DNA from 2 places in the Enterobacter sp. I4 genome. Region 1 is predicted to be linked to the other one. Evidence: predicted binding sites of a transcription regulator. Region 1 holds the regulator's gene; the other holds the start of a gene.
The links. Region 1 encodes LexA, which represses DNA repair genes until DNA is damaged. Its sites were predicted from a motif close to TNCTGTATGTACATACAGNA; they were not measured.
Positions count from the first base shown of each region.

Region 2: MOQ06_RS11305 (YebG family protein) is a predicted target of LexA. The motif match lies at 4,100-4,119, and genes of this name have one in related genera.

Region 1 covers NZ_JALBUO010000001.1:134,807-142,457, forward strand. Annotated here, with positions in the region: gene ubiC (chorismate lyase) at 1-465, shown strand, start outside; gene ubiA (4-hydroxybenzoate octaprenyltransferase) at 478-1,347, shown strand; gene plsB (glycerol-3-phosphate 1-O-acyltransferase PlsB) at 1,444-3,864, opposite strand; gene MOQ06_RS00655 (diacylglycerol kinase) at 4,019-4,387, shown strand; gene lexA (transcriptional repressor LexA) at 4,496-5,104, shown strand; gene dinF (MATE family efflux transporter DinF) at 5,168-6,505, shown strand; gene MOQ06_RS00670 (CsbD family protein) at 6,625-6,834, shown strand; gene zur (zinc uptake transcriptional repressor Zur) at 6,883-7,395, opposite strand; gene MOQ06_RS00680 (cupin domain-containing protein) at 7,513-7,651, shown strand, end outside.
Region 2 covers NZ_JALBUO010000001.1:2,384,764-2,392,414, forward strand. Annotated here, with positions in the region: gene ynfE (selenate/tellurate reductase subunit YnfE) at 1-1,880, shown strand, start outside; gene MOQ06_RS11290 (DMSO/selenate family reductase complex B subunit) at 1,891-2,508, shown strand; gene MOQ06_RS11295 (dimethyl sulfoxide reductase anchor subunit family protein) at 2,510-3,364, shown strand; gene dmsD (Tat proofreading chaperone DmsD) at 3,409-4,023, shown strand; gene MOQ06_RS11305 (YebG family protein) at 4,133-4,450, shown strand; gene MOQ06_RS11310 (ATP-grasp fold amidoligase family protein) at 4,672-5,586, shown strand; gene MOQ06_RS11315 (ATP-binding protein) at 5,605-6,666, opposite strand; gene MOQ06_RS11320 (response regulator) at 6,663-7,367, opposite strand.

The DNA.
Region 1 (7,651 bases):
CTACGCTATTTCGACCACATCCCTGCGCTTGACCCGGAACAGCTGGACTGGCTGCTGCTGGAAGATTCCATGACAAAACGTTTTGAGCAGCAGGGCAAAACGGTCACGGTGACGGTGATTCAGGAAGGGTTTGTCTCGGCTGAGGCGATTGCCAGCGAGTTGCCGCTGTTGCCGCAGGAAGAACGCTACTGGCTGCGTGAAATTTTACTCTGTGCGGATGGCGAGCCGTGGCTTGCCGGGCGGACGGTCGTTCCTGAGTCTACACTTTCCGGGCCGGAGCTTGCACTGCAACGCCTCGGCAAAACGCCGCTGGGGCGATATCTGTTCACCTCGTCTGAACTGACCCGTGATTTTATTGAAATTGGTCGCGATGCCGACCTGTGGGGGCGCCGTTCCCGCCTTCGTTTGAGCGGCAAGCCGTTAATACTGACGGAACTATTTTTGCCCGCATCGCCGTTGTACTAAGAGGGAGAAAAAATGGAGTGGAGTCTGACGCAGAATAAGCTGCTGGCCTATCACCGCTTAATGCGTACCGATAAACCCATCGGCGCGCTGCTGCTGCTGTGGCCGACCTTATGGGCGCTGTGGGTTGCAACGCCGGGCGTGCCGCCGCTGTGGATCCTGGCGGTGTTCGTGGCGGGCGTCTGGCTGATGCGCGCCGCGGGCTGCGTGGTCAACGACTATGCCGACCGAAAATTTGATGGACACGTTAAGCGCACCGCCAATCGTCCTCTGCCGAGCGGTCAGGTAACCGGAAAAGAGGCGCGCATCCTGTTTGTGGTGCTGGTGCTGCTCTCTTTCCTGCTGGTGTTAACGCTCAACACCATGACTATCCTCCTGTCCGTCGCCGCGCTGGCGCTGGCCTGGGTTTACCCGTTTATGAAGCGATACACCCATCTGCCGCAGGTGGTGCTGGGTGCAGCATTTGGCTGGTCGATTCCGATGGCGTTTGCCGCGGTCAGCGAGTCCGTTCCGCTTAGCTGCTGGCTGATGTTCCTGGCGAATATTCTCTGGGCCGTCGCGTACGATACGCAATATGCGATGGTCGATCGCGATGACGATCTGAAGATCGGCATTAAGTCGACGGCGATCCTGTTTGGTCGTCACGACAGGCTAATCATCGGCATTTTGCAGGTGGCGGTGCTGGCGCTGATGGTGGCGATTGGTCGCCTGAACGGGCTGAACTGGGAGTTTTACTGGTCCGTGCTGGTGGCGGGGCTGCTGTTTGCGTACCAGCAGAAGCTGATCGCAAAGCGCGAGCGTGAAGCCTGCTTTAAGGCGTTCCTGAATAATAACTACGTCGGGCTGGTGCTGTTCCTGGGGCTGGCGATGAGTTACTTCTCCTGAAAGCCCGGTGACGAGGTAAAAAAACGGCAGTCAGAGACTGCCGTTTTTCATGTTTTCACATATGCACCTGGGATAGGGCATCGAACCGCTGAAACATCACTCGCCCTGCGTCGAACTCTCAATCGTCAAACGCACATCCGAGGTAATCAGCTCCGCCAGCATCTGATAAACCTTCAGCGTCTCAGCAGGCTCGGCGTCGCCCGTATCGCTGATAAACCCTTCATCGCGCAGCGTCAGTACCAGCGAGCTGAATACCGCTTTGTCGAAGAATTCCGGTGCGTTAATGCCGTGCAGTACGGACAGGCGCTGTGCCAGGGTCCGGCTCTCTTTTTCCAGCGTACCGCGGTTGATTGAAGGGTTTGCACTCAACAACCAGAAGGTGATGGCATAGCGCTGCAATGTTTCGCGCGCGCCGGAAGCGAGGAGCTGCAGGGTACGAGAGCGTGACGGATTGATATGCAGTTCGTCACTATTGGTGGTAATTAGCCCCTGACGATGCATCTCTGCCGACATTTTATCGAGCTCTACCGCCAGCTCATCTTTACTCCAGCGCAGGAACAGCTCCGCTTTCAGCATCGGGTAGATGGTCTGAATATGGCGCAGCAGTTCCTCACGTGAAATACGGCGATGCTGGGTAATTATGGCCGCCATCAGCGACGGCAGCATCAGCATATGCGTGATGTTATTGCGGTAGTAGGTCATCAGCACGGCCTGCTCGCGCGGCAGAATGATGATGTCACCGATCGTATCTTTCTCGACTTCGAACTTGTTCATCTGCAGCGCGTGGTCGATTAGCTCGCTGGCGGTGGCAGACGGCACGGTCGAATCCGCGGAGTACGGCACGTTGCGCATGATGTCCAGGTAGCAATCGATCTGCTCGGTCAGCTGTTCGCGGGTGAGTGAACGCTGGCGAGAGGCCAGAAGCGCGGTACAGCACAGGTTCATGGCGTTCGCAGCACCGGCGTTGTTGATGCGCACCATGAGCTCGGAAGCAATGCCGTTAACCGTTGGCGTCAGCCAGGCCGGGCGTACCGCTTCGATAGGATCGATAGACTCGCGCCACTCCGGAACGTGGTTGTTCAGCCAGGTCATCAGCGGCATTGGCTCGCCAAAGTTTACGTAGCCCTGACCGAGGTTGCGCAGCTTGCTCAGCCCACGCAGCATCTGCGGCAGGCTCTCTTTCTCTTTGGTCGCACCGCGCAGCTCTTTTGCGTAGGTTCCCACTTCCATCACGTGCTCATAACCAATGTAAATCGGCACCAGCGTGATAGGGCGCGTACCGCCGCGCAGCATCGCCTGGATGGTCATCGACAGCGTGCCGGTCTTCGGATCGAGCAGACGACCGGTACGGGAGCGTCCCCCTTCAACGAAGTATTCAACGGAATAGCCGCGGCTGAACAGCTCGCCCAGATACTCACGGAAAACGGTGGAGTAGAGCTTGTTGCCCTTAAAGGTACGACGGATAAAGAATGCGCCCAGACGGCGGAAAATCGGGCCCGCTGGCCAGAAGTTCAGGTTAATACCGGCAGCGATGTGCGGCGGTACCAGACCCTGGTGATAAAGCACGTAAGAGAGCAGCAGGTAGTCCATGTGGCTGCGGTGGCAGGGCACGTAGACAATCTCATGGCCGTCGTGCGCTAACTGACGCACGCGCTCGGCGTTGTGGACGTTAATGCCCTGATATAGGCGGTTCCACGTGAAGCCGAGAATACGGTCGGACAGACGAATCATCTCGTAGGAGAAGTTCGCGGCGATCTCTTCCATCAGCGCAATCGCGTTCTGCTGCGCTTTCTCGTGTGAAATTTTCTTGCTGCGCGCTTCGTCTTCTACTGCACGGGCAATCGCTTTGGATGCCAGAAGCTTGTTGAACAGATCCTGTCGCGCCGGAAGGCGTGGTCCCACGGCCGCCAGACGCTGGCGTGCAAAGTGCATCCGGGCAACGCGCGCCAGCTTTTGCGCAATGATCTTATCGGTGCCGTGTTCGTCCGCCATGCGGCGCAATGAAACGGAAGGAGAGAAGCGGACAAAGCTGTCGCGTCCCAGCCAGGAGACGGCGAAGAACTTCTGAATGCCGTTGAGCATGCGCAGCGGCGGGTTCTCTTCCCCTTTTTCGCGTCCCGGACGACGCCCAAACATCACCGACACCGGCACCATCTGTACGTCCAGATCGGGGTTGCTGCGGTGCAGATCGAGGTAGTCATGGAACAGCTTGATGGACTCTTCTTTCGGCGTGTAATAGGTAAACACGCGTGGCCCGCCATGAATGAACACGTAGCGCGGCAGCAGGGTGCCGTCGACTTCCAGCGGCTCAAGCGGGTCGGGTAAATCGTGCGCCAGACATTGAGCGCGAAGCGTCAGCAGGTCTGCCTTCGAGTTATAAGGCAAAACGTACATAATAGGGCGCGACGTATCGAGCCCTAATTCCAGCGCGGGTTCTGCTGGAATAGACTTACTTTTTACCAGTACGCTTAATGGTAAATTAAGTAATTTGTAGTAAATTCGTGGCCAGCCGGACATAAACGATGTAAAGCCTCTGGTTAATAATGCAATTGCGGCGCAAGGATAACAGAAAGCGCGCAAAATTTCTGTTGTTACCCGTCATACTTGAGGCTGTAGCGCAACGCGCTGTGCCCCCTGTTACAGACGCTCTTTTTCCTGAAAGGTTCTTTAAATGGCCAATAATACCACTGGGTTAACCCGAATCATTAAAGCCGCCGGCTATTCCTGGAAAGGTTTCCGTGCCGCGTGGATCAATGAAGCCGCATTTCGCCAGGAGGGTATCGCAGCTATTGTTGCGGTGATTATCGCCTGTTTCCTTGATGTTGACGCGATTACCCGCGTGCTTTTAATTGGCTCCGTACTGTTGGTGATGATAGTGGAAATTCTTAATAGCGCTATTGAGGCCGTCGTTGACCGTATTGGGTCAGAATTCCATGAGCTTTCTGGCCGTGCGAAAGACATGGGCTCTGCCGCCGTGCTGCTGTCGATTATCACTGCGGTAATAACCTGGGTCACGCTGCTTTGGTCACATTTCCGATGAGCCTCGAGGAATAATTAAGTCCCTGGTTTTTTGTGCAGTTTTTGGTTCCAAAATCGCCTTTGACTGTATATACTCACAGCATAACTGTATATACACCCAGGGGGCGGAATGAAAGCGTTAACGACCAGGCAGCAAGAGGTGTTTGATCTCATTCGGGATCATATCGGCCAGACGGGTATGCCACCCACGCGTGCAGAAATCGCGCAGCGTCTGGGCTTCCGTTCTCCTAATGCTGCCGAAGAGCACCTTAAGGCGCTGGCGCGTAAAGGCGTCATTGAGATAGTTTCCGGCGCGTCACGCGGTATTCGTCTGCTGGTGGAAGAAGAGACCGGTATTCCGCTGGTGGGTCGCGTCGCCGCAGGTGAACCCCTGCTGGCACAGCAGCATATCGAAGGGCACTATCAGGTTGACCCGGGCATGTTCAAGCCGAGCGCTGATTTCCTGCTGCGCGTTAGCGGAATGTCCATGAAAGATATCGGTATTCTTGATGGCGATCTGCTGGCGGTACACAAAACCCAGGACGTGCGTAACGGACAAGTGGTCGTGGCGCGCATCGATGATGAAGTGACGGTTAAGCGCCTGAAGAAACAGGGTAATACCGTACAGCTTCTGCCAGAAAACAGCGAGTTTTCCCCCATTGTAGTGGATCTCCGCGAGCAGAACTTCTCTGTTGAAGGCCTGGCGGTAGGTGTTATCCGCAACGGCGAATGGCTGTAATCTCTTCCTGACAGGCCGCAGTTCCTCTGCGGCCTGGCTTATTTTCTGATTCCGGTAATTTCAATGGCCTTGCTAACTTCTGCCGATAAGGCGTTGTGGCGTCTTGCGCTACCGATGATTTTTTCCAATATCACCGTTCCTCTGCTGGGGCTGGTTGATACGGCGGTAATCGGGCATCTGGATTCGCCGATTTATCTGGGCGGCGTCGCGATTGGCGCAACGGCGACCAGCTTCCTCTTTATGCTGCTGCTCTTTTTGCGCATGAGTACGACAGGCCTGACGGCCCAGGCGTACGGTGCAAAAGATCCCCTGCGTCTTGCTCGCGCGCTGGTTCAGCCGCTTATCCTGGCTTTTGGTGCCGGCGCGTTAATCGTTCTGTTGCGTACGCCGCTTATCGATCTGGCGCTTCATATTGTGGGCGGCAGTGATGCTGTACTGGAGCAGGCCCGGCGGTTCCTTGAAATTCGCTGGCTGAGCGCGCCTGCTTCACTGGCAAACCTGGTCCTGCTGGGCTGGCTGCTGGGCGTGCAGTATGCCCGCGCGCCGGTGATCCTGCTGGTGGTGGGTAACCTTCTCAATATTGTCCTCGATCTCTGGCTGGTAATGGGGCTGCACATGAACGTCCGCGGCGCGGCGCTGGCCACGGCAATCGCCGAATACGGCACGCTGCTTATCGGTTTGTGGATGGTCTGGCGCGTGCTGGCGATGCGCGGTATTACGCTTGCGCTGCTGAAAACGGCCTGGCGCGGCAATATGCGTAAGCTGCTGGCGCTCAATCGCGACATCATGCTGCGTTCGCTCCTGTTGCAGCTGTGCTTTGGCGCACTGACGGTTTTTGGCGCGCGCCTTGGGCCAGAAATAGTTGCGGTCAACGCCGTTCTGATGACGCTCCTGACCTTTACCGCATACGCGCTGGATGGCTTTGCTTACGCCGTAGAAGCGCACTCAGGTCAGGCCTATGGCGCGCGTGAAAGCGGCCAGCTGCGCGAAGTATGGCGTGCAGCCTGCCGGCAGGCGGGCCTGGTGGCACTGATTTTTGCGCTGGTTTACGCCTGCTTTGGCGGGCATATTGTCGCGCTACTCACCTCGTTGCCCACGCTGCGCGAGCTGGCAGATCGCTATATCCTCTGGCAGGTGGTTTTACCGGTGGTGGGCGTGTGGTGCTATCTGCTGGACGGCATGTTTATCGGTGCGACGCGAGGGGCGGAGATGCGTAACAGCATGGCCGTCGCTGCGGCGGGGTTCGGCCTGACGCTGTTGACGCTGCCGTATCTCGGCAACCACGGTCTGTGGCTTGCGCTGGCGGTCTTTCTCTCACTGCGCGGCCTTTCGCTGGCTGTTATCTGGCGTCGCCACTGGCGAAACAATACCTGGTTTCCTGCCCGAAGCGATATATCGTAACGGTTAAAGATTCCGAATATAAAACCAGCTGCCGAATCCTTAACTACAATAATAATCACGTCCAGCAGAAAAGAACGAAGCGGACGATACTCTTAGACGCTTAACACGAGGACACGATTATGAATAAAGATGAAATCGGCGGCAACTGGAAGCAATTCAAAGGTAAAGCGAAAGAACAGTGGGGTAAGCTGACAGATGACGATATGACCGTCATTGAAGGCAAGCGCGATCAGCTGGTAGGTAAAATCCAGGAGCGCTACGGTTACGAAAAAGATCAGGCGGAAAACGAAGTCAAAGACTGGGAAACCCGTAACGACTACCGCTGGTAACCGGACAGTACCCCAAAGGGCGGCCATGAGCCGCCTTTTTCTTTGCCGTCAGCGCGGCTTTTTCTTCACCAGAATGGAGTGATCGTGCTGGCAGGCATCCTGATGGCGGCATGATTCCACCTCCACGCAGGCAGAGCATAAGCCGTGTGCTTCTATCACGTTATGGCGTAGCGCAAAGCCCATTCTGGCTGCCAGCGTATGCATAATATCTTCCACGCCTTCTGCACCTTCCTCCTTTACCACGCCGCAACGATCGCAGATAAACATAGCGGACGTGTGGGTCGGCTGGTCGAAAAGGTGGCAAAGCACGTAGCTGTTTGTTGATTCCACCTTATGCACAAACCCTTGTTCGAGCAGGAAATCGAGCGCCCGGTAGACGGTTGGCGGTTTTGCCTGCGGCTCGCTTTCGCGCAGCAGGTCGAGCAAATCGTACGCGCTGATGGCGCCCTGCTGCAGGCTCATCAGACGCAGTACCTCAAGGCGCTGCGGGGTCAGGCGCACATTGCGTTGCGCGCACAGCTTTTCAGCTTGCGCTAACAGCTCTTTTGTGGACTTGTCCATCGGGCACCTCGGATGTGGAAAGGGTAGAAAACCCTCACTTTATCATGTTCTGATAAAAACACCGAGATCCGCCGGGCTGTGCTATACCTGACGCATCGCAAATGGGGAGAATGCATAATGAAAAGACCTGACTGTATTCGGCACTGGCGGGACGTAGAAGGTGCCGATAACGCCACCTATCCTGACAGCAACGAACATTTTTCAATTGGTGCGCCGCTGTCCCGCAAGCTGGGGCTGGGCCGCATCGGTATTCACC
Region 2 (7,651 bases), 2.2 Mb from region 1:
ACTGCTACGGCGGCTTCCTCAGCCACTACGGCACCTACAGCACCGCACAAATCTCCTGCGCAATGCCCTACACCTACGGCAGCAACGACGGCAACAGCACTTCGGATATCGAAAACAGCAAGCTGGTGGTGATGTTCGGCAATAACCCGGCGGAAACGCGCATGAGCGGCGGCGGGATCACCTACTACCTCGAGCAGGCTCGCGAACGCTCCAACGCGCGCATGATCGTTATCGATCCGCGCTACACCGACACCGCCGCAGGGCGCGAGGACGAGTGGATCCCAATCCGTCCGGGCACCGATGCGGCGCTGGTGGCGGGTATTGCGTGGGTATTGATTGATGAAAATCTCGTCGACCAGCCCTTCCTCGATAACTACTGCGTTGGCTATGACGAAAAAACGCTGCCGGAAGGCGCGCCCGCCAACGGCCATTACAAGGCCTATATCCTCGGCCAGGGTGACGATCGGACGGCGAAAACCCCGGAGTGGGCGTCGCGGATTACCGGCATTCCTGCCGATCGGATTATCAAGCTTGCCCGCGAAATCGGCTCTGCAAAGCCGGCCTATATTTGTCAGGGCTGGGGGCCGCAGCGCCAGGCGAACGGCGAGCAAACCTCCCGCGCCATCGCCATGCTGCCGATCCTCACCGGCAACGTCGGCATTAACGGCGGCAACAGCGGCGCGCGCGAATCGACCTACACCATCACCATTGAGCGTATGCCGCTGCCGGAAAACCCGGTGAAAACGCAAATCTCCTGCTTCTGCTGGACGGACGCCATCGCCCGTGGCCCGGAGATGACCGCCCTGCGCGACGGGGTACGCGGTAAAGACAAGCTAGATGTGCCGATCAAGTTCATCTGGAACTACGCCGGTAACACCATCATCAACCAGCACTCTGACATCAACAAAACCCACGACATTTTGCAGGATGAGAGCAAGTGCGAAACGATCGTCGTTATCGATAACTTCATGACCTCATCGGCGAAGTATGCCGATATCATCCTGCCGGACCTGATGACCGTCGAACAGGAAGATATCATTCCTAACGATTACGCCGGGAACATGGGCTACCTGATTTTCCTCCAGCCGGTTACCGCGCCGAAGTTTGAGCGCAGGCCAATCTACTGGATCATGAGCGAGGTGGCGAAGCGCCTTGGGCCGGATATTTATCAGAAATTCACCGAGGGCCGTACGCAGGAACAGTGGCTGCAATATCTGTACGCCAAAATGGTCGCTAAAGATCCTCAGCTGCCCTCCTACGATGAGCTCAAAAAAATGGGCATCTATAAGCGCAAAGATCCGAATGGACACTTTGTGGCCTATAAAAAATTCCGCGACGATCCGCACGCCAACCCGCTGAAAACGCCGTCGGGAAAAATCGAGATCTACTCCAGCAGGCTGGCGGATATCGCTGCAACCTGGGAGCTGCAAAAAGACGAAACCATCACCCCGCTGCCGGTTTATACCCCCACCTTCGAAGGCTGGGATGCGCCCGAGCGCAGCAAATTCCCGCTGCAGCTGTTCGGTTTTCACTTCAAAGCCCGTACCCACTCCAGCTACGGCAACGTGGATGTGCTTCAGGCCGCCTGTCGCCAGGAGGTATGGCTAAACCCCGTGGATGCCGATAAACGCGGCATTAAAAACGGGGATATGGTGCGCGTGTTTAACGACCGCGGTGAAGTGCGCATTGCCGCGAAAGTCACGCCGCGCATCATGCCCGGCGTGAGCGCAATGGGCCAGGGCGCCTGGCACGACGCCAGCATGAACGGCGATCGGGTCGATCACGGTTCCTGTATCAATACGCTGACCACGCACCGCCCGTCACCGCTGGCGAAAGGAAACCCGCAGCACACTAACCTGGTGCAGATTGAGAAGGCCTAAGGAGTAACCGATGACAACCCAGTACGGATTTTTTATTGATTCCAGCCGGTGCACCGGGTGCAAAACCTGCGAGCTGGCCTGTAAGGACTACAAAGACTTAACCCCGGACGTCAGCTTCCGCCGTATTTACGAATACGCGGGCGGCGACTGGCAGGAGGATAACGGCGTCTGGCATCAGAACGTCTTTGCCTACTATCTGTCGATTGCCTGCAACCACTGCGAGGATCCGGCCTGCACCAAGGTCTGCCCGAGCGGCGCGATGCACAAGCGCGACGACGGGTTTGTGGTGGTGGACGAGGATGTCTGCATTGGCTGCCGCTACTGCCACATGGCCTGCCCGTACGGCGCGCCGCAGTACAACGCCGCCAAAGGCCACATGACCAAGTGCGACGGCTGCCACAGCCGCGTGGCGGACGGCAAAAAGCCGATCTGCGTCGAGTCCTGCCCGCTGCGCGCGCTGGACTTCGGCCCGATTGAGGAGCTGCGCAAAAAGCACGGCCAGCTTGCCGCGGTCGCGCCGCTGCCGTCTGCGCACTTTACGAAGCCGAGCATTGCGATCAAACCTAACGCCAACAGCCGTCCGACGGGTGACACCACCGGCTACCTGGCAAACCCGAAGGAGGTGTGAGATGGGAAGTGGATGGCATGAATGGCCGCTTGTAATCTTCACGGTCTTTGGGCAGTGCGTGGCCGGGGCGTTAATCGTGATGGGTTTCGCCTGGCTCAGGGCAGAAGACGATGCGGCTAAAAAACGTATCGTGCGCAGCATGTTTTTTCTCTGGGTCGTGATGGGTGTTGGGTTTATGGCCTCGGTACTGCACCTTGGCTCACCGCTGCGCGCCTTTAACTCGCTTAACCGGGTTGGCTCTTCTGCCCTGAGTAATGAAATCGCGGCTGGTTCGCTTTTCTTTGCCGTGGGCGGTTTCTGGTGGCTGGTGTCGGTTATCGGTAAAATGCCCCCTGCTTTAGGTAAAGTGTGGCTGGCCGTCAGTCAGATACTGGGGCTCGTCTTTGTCTGGGCGATGACCCGGGTCTATCAGATTGATACCGTTCCGACCTGGTACACGGGCTATACCACGCTGGCCTTCTTCCTGACGCTGGCTCTTGCTGGTCCACTGCTGGCCGTGCTGCTGCTTCGCGCCGCAAACGTCGCGTTCAGAGGGACTTTTGCCGCCTCCGTCAGCGCGCTGGCGCTGCTGGTCAGCGTGGGTGCGATCGTGCTGCAAAGCAACGCGCTGGCGACTATCCACAGCGCCATCCAGCAGGCCAGCGCTCTGCTGCCTGATTATGGCTCGCTTCAGGTGTGGCGCATCGCGCTGCTGGCGGCGGGTTTAGGCTGCTGGATCTGCCCTCTTATTCGTCGCCAGGAACCAAAAACGCTCGGCCTGTTCGCCGGCTTCGTGCTGGTGGTGCTGGGTGAACTTATTGGCCGTGGGCTATTCTATGGTCTGCATATGACCGCTGGACTGGCGATTGCCGGTTAACACAGGCGCGCGGGGCAGCCCGCGCGCAAGTAAGGAATGTTGTAATGAATGACCTCTCACATCGCGAATCGTTCGCGTTCAGCGCCCGGGTACTGGGTGCGCTATTTTATTTTGCCCCGGACAGCGAACAGACCGCGCCACTGGTGAACGCCCTTACCGCAGGTGACTGGGTTCAGGACTGGCCGCTGGCACAGGAAAGCCTGCAGCCCGTCGCCGATATGTTTAAGGCTCAAACAGATGAAGCGTTGAAGGACGCCTGGCAGCGTCTGTTTATTGGCCCGTATGCCTTACCCGCTCCACCGTGGGGCTCCGTCTGGCTGGATCGCGAGTCCGTGCTGTTTGGCGATTCGACCCTTGCGCTGCGCCAGTGGATGCGTGAAAACAATATCGCTTTTGAGATGCAGCAGAATGAGCCGGAAGATCACGTCGGCACGCTGCTGATGCTGGCGGCATGGCTCGCCGAAAACGGACGCGACGCAGAGCGCGACCAGCTTCTGGCCTGGCATCTGCTGCCGTGGAGCACGCGTTTTCTCTCCGTATTTGTTGAAAACGCGGCGCACCCATTCTACGTCGCGCTGGGTAAACTGGCTCAGCTGACGCTGGCAGACTGGCAATCCACCCTGCTCATCCCCGTTGCCGAAAAAACGCTGTACCGGTAGACGCTTCTGGCTTGCGCATCCTTTTGGGCAAGCCATCTATGTACATTTTTGCTGCAACGCGGATCCGGACCTGTTATACTGTATATAATTACAGTACCGGAGGCGCAAAATGGCTGTTGAAACAAAATTCGTTGTCGTAAGAAAAGGTGAAGAGAAAATGACTTTTGCCAGTAAGAAAGAGGCTGACGCTCACGACAAACTGCTCGACATGGCAGAAGCGTTCACCGACTGGCTGCTGCAAAGCGGAATGCAGATGGATGAAACGCAGGCGGAAAACCTTGGGCTCTATCTCGCCGAACAGAAAGAGGCCGTGCAGCATATTCTGCGTACCAGCAAGCTTCCCGATCTTAATGCCGCTCCTGTTGCCGGTAAGACAGACGCAGAGGCGGATGGCGGTAAGAAAATCAGAGCCGTTAAGGCTGCCTGATCGTCAGAACGCTTCATCACCGATCCTTACGCCGCAGGCTGGAAACAGCTCGCGGCGTTTTTGTTAGCCCGGACATTCCTGGCCGTTCGCACCCTGCGAGGGGCAAAGGTTCTCAAAGCCCCCTGCATTAAAAGCGCATATCTGTCCATATAGCCTCCATCATTTGCGAAAATTAAATCAATGATCCTCTGACAGAATGCAAATTCTGATATGGAGGCGAAATGAATAAAATAAATTACCACCTTAGATACCTGGAATATTTTTTAAGAAAGTATAAAACGCTCTTAACTAATGATATGGCTTTCCATCTGGCCAGACTTAAAAGAGTGACGGGTGTTAGCGCGGATTTACGCAACCCGTCAACGCTTAATGAGAAAATTTGCCACCGCATCTTATTTGAACATAATCCATTTTACACAATGTTAGCTGATAAGCTTGCCGTAAGAGAGTACGTGGCAAAAAGCACGTCTTTAGTTAAGCTTATTCCGCTGGCCGGCGTTTATAACAGGGTGGAAGATATTGACGTCGAAACACTACCCGATCGGTTCGTATTGAAATGCAATCACGACAGTGGAAGCGCTATCGTCTGCAAAGATAAAGCATATTTTGAACCCAGGAAAGCACTGACCAGGCTGAAGCTTTCGCTAAAAAGAAACATGTATTATACAACCAGAGAATGGCAATATAAGGATATTAAGCCCGTCATTATTTGCGAACCTTACCTTGATTTATTTGCAGATAAGGACAGGAGCGTTACGCCAGAGATGTTAAGAGTACACTGTTTTCATGGGAAAGCCTGCTTCATCGAAGCTGACTTTACAGATGATAAGGGACAAGGATTCATTAATGTCTATGACAGTTCATGGACTTTGCAGCCCTTTCAAATGGAATATCCCAACACGCCGCAACCGGTTGATGAGCCTGAATCATTTGCTAAATCGGTCATTGCTGCCCAGGAATTGTCGAAAGACATCAGCTATTGCCGCATCGACCTTATGCTAAAAGGGCCGGACCTGTATTTCAGTGAAATAACCCTGAGCCCAAAAAGAGGAAAGCTGAAGATAACCCCAGCGGAGTGGGATGCTAAACTTGGCAGTTTGTGGAACCTTACCCTTGCTGACAACAGGCTCAATTGAGCCTGTGCAGCAAGGTTTTTACACTGGCCACGATAGTTTGAACAGCGAGCCGTTTTCTCGCGTTAGGCTATAGCTAACGTTTCCTCCGTGCGCGTGCATAATGGCCTTAACTACCGACAACCCTAAACCGCACCCATCAGGATTGACCTTTCTGGCTTCTTCACCTCGCTGAAAAGGCTGGAATAAAGACTTCTGCAACGCTTCCGGAATTCCAGGGCCTTTATCCTGAACGAGAATATAGTTATCGTTTCCCATAACGCCATTTTTCACTAAGAGGGTCTGTGACGTTGAATATTTTAAGGCGTTGTCGAACAGCACCGTCAGGCACTGAATAATACGTAAAGGGTCGCAAACGCTTCGCTGATATTTAAGCTCAGGAATGATTACAAATTGTTTAGCTTTAAAATCAGGCAAAAAGGTTTCGATCGCATTCGAAATCGTTGCCGCAAGATCGACCTCGCTAAGCATCAGGGAGTAACCTGCCCCGCCTGAGGAGCTCACAACGCGAAGATCCTCAATTAAGCTGGTCAATCCTTCCGTTTGTTTCAGGAGGTTTTTTAATAGCGCCGGGTCTGGTTCGAAAACGCCGTCAACCAGTCCCTGAAGCCTTCCCCGCAAAATAGTCACCGGCGTGCGAAGCTCATGGGCGATTGCCGCATTCCATAAATTCCGCTGCGTATCCAGCGTTTGTAATTTTTCCGCCATCTCATTAAAGTCATTAACGAGATTATTCATCTCACCCAGCTGGGAGCTGCCGCCACACGCTCTGGCGCTAAGATTTCCCTGCGCGATCTGCTTCAGGCTGAACGCCACGTCGTTCAGCGGTTTTAAGATCCTCGCAGACAGTTTGACGGTGAAGAAGAGTGAAACGACCAGACTGGTAAGTGAAGCGATCAGGATCCACATCCAGTCGAGGAATGTCATATTTTCTTCATTACCCGCATTCGTCCCGCCCGGCAGAAAGTCGATCAGGAAGCTGTAGAATAAATAGGATCCCAGCACGGCAATGGCGATAATGATGAACGTTAACGACAGCATATGCGTCAATATTTGACGGCTCAGAAACGTTTCTTTGTTCATTTTTTTTCACCCAGCCGGTAGCCTAATCCTCTGATGCTTTCAGGCATCCCCTTAAGCCCGGCTTGTTCAAGCTTTTTCCTCAGTTTGCTCATATGACTGTCTACCGTGCGGTCCAGCGTGTCCCCTTCAGGCAAACACGCGTCGAGTAACTCTTCACGTGAACATACCTTTCTTGGGTTTCTGGCTAAATAGGTCAGAAGCTTAAATTCAGTGGTCGTGAGTACCGGCGCGTGAACCTCACCCTCGATAGTAATTTCAATATAAAATTCATCGGGATAAATTGTCAGATACGGCGTTCTTACAGGCCGTGAATGCGGAGCCTCAACTCTCGTTCTGGTTCTGCGAAGTACCGCTTCCACTCTGGCAATAACTTCTGAGGGATTAAAAGGCTTTATGACATAGTCGTCAGCCCCAAGCCGCAGCCCCATAAGCTTATCTACGTCCTGATCCAGTGCGGTAACCATGATGACGGGTACGCTGGTTTCTTTTCTCAGGGTGGTCAGTACATTCCAGCCATCGTATACGGGCAGGTGAATGTCCAGCAGCAGGAGATCCGGTTTATGTATACGGGTAAGATTGATCGCCTGCTCACCATCTTCAGCTCTTAGGGTTTTCATTCCTGCCTTATGCAAATAGCCCGTCAGTATGGCAGCGATGTCATCATCGTCTTCGGCGACGATAATCAGAATGTTGTTGTTCATATTTTCTTCCACAGTACTGATGACAGCGAGGATTTTACCCTGAAAGGTCTTTTAACGACATGGTTAAAAAATATTCGCTGCATTATCAACATCTCTTACAGCAGTGCTGTCTGACAGGAAATCCAGGGAGAAGTTCATGAAATTATGCCTGAGGCTTTAAAAGGTCTTTGCGTTCTCCATACTGGCTACACAATTCAAAAATAACAAAGCAACATTGTCACGTAATAATGAACGTACAGGTAATAAGCGTTCGGGACTCCAGCAACTTCCTTCTGCCCTCGCAG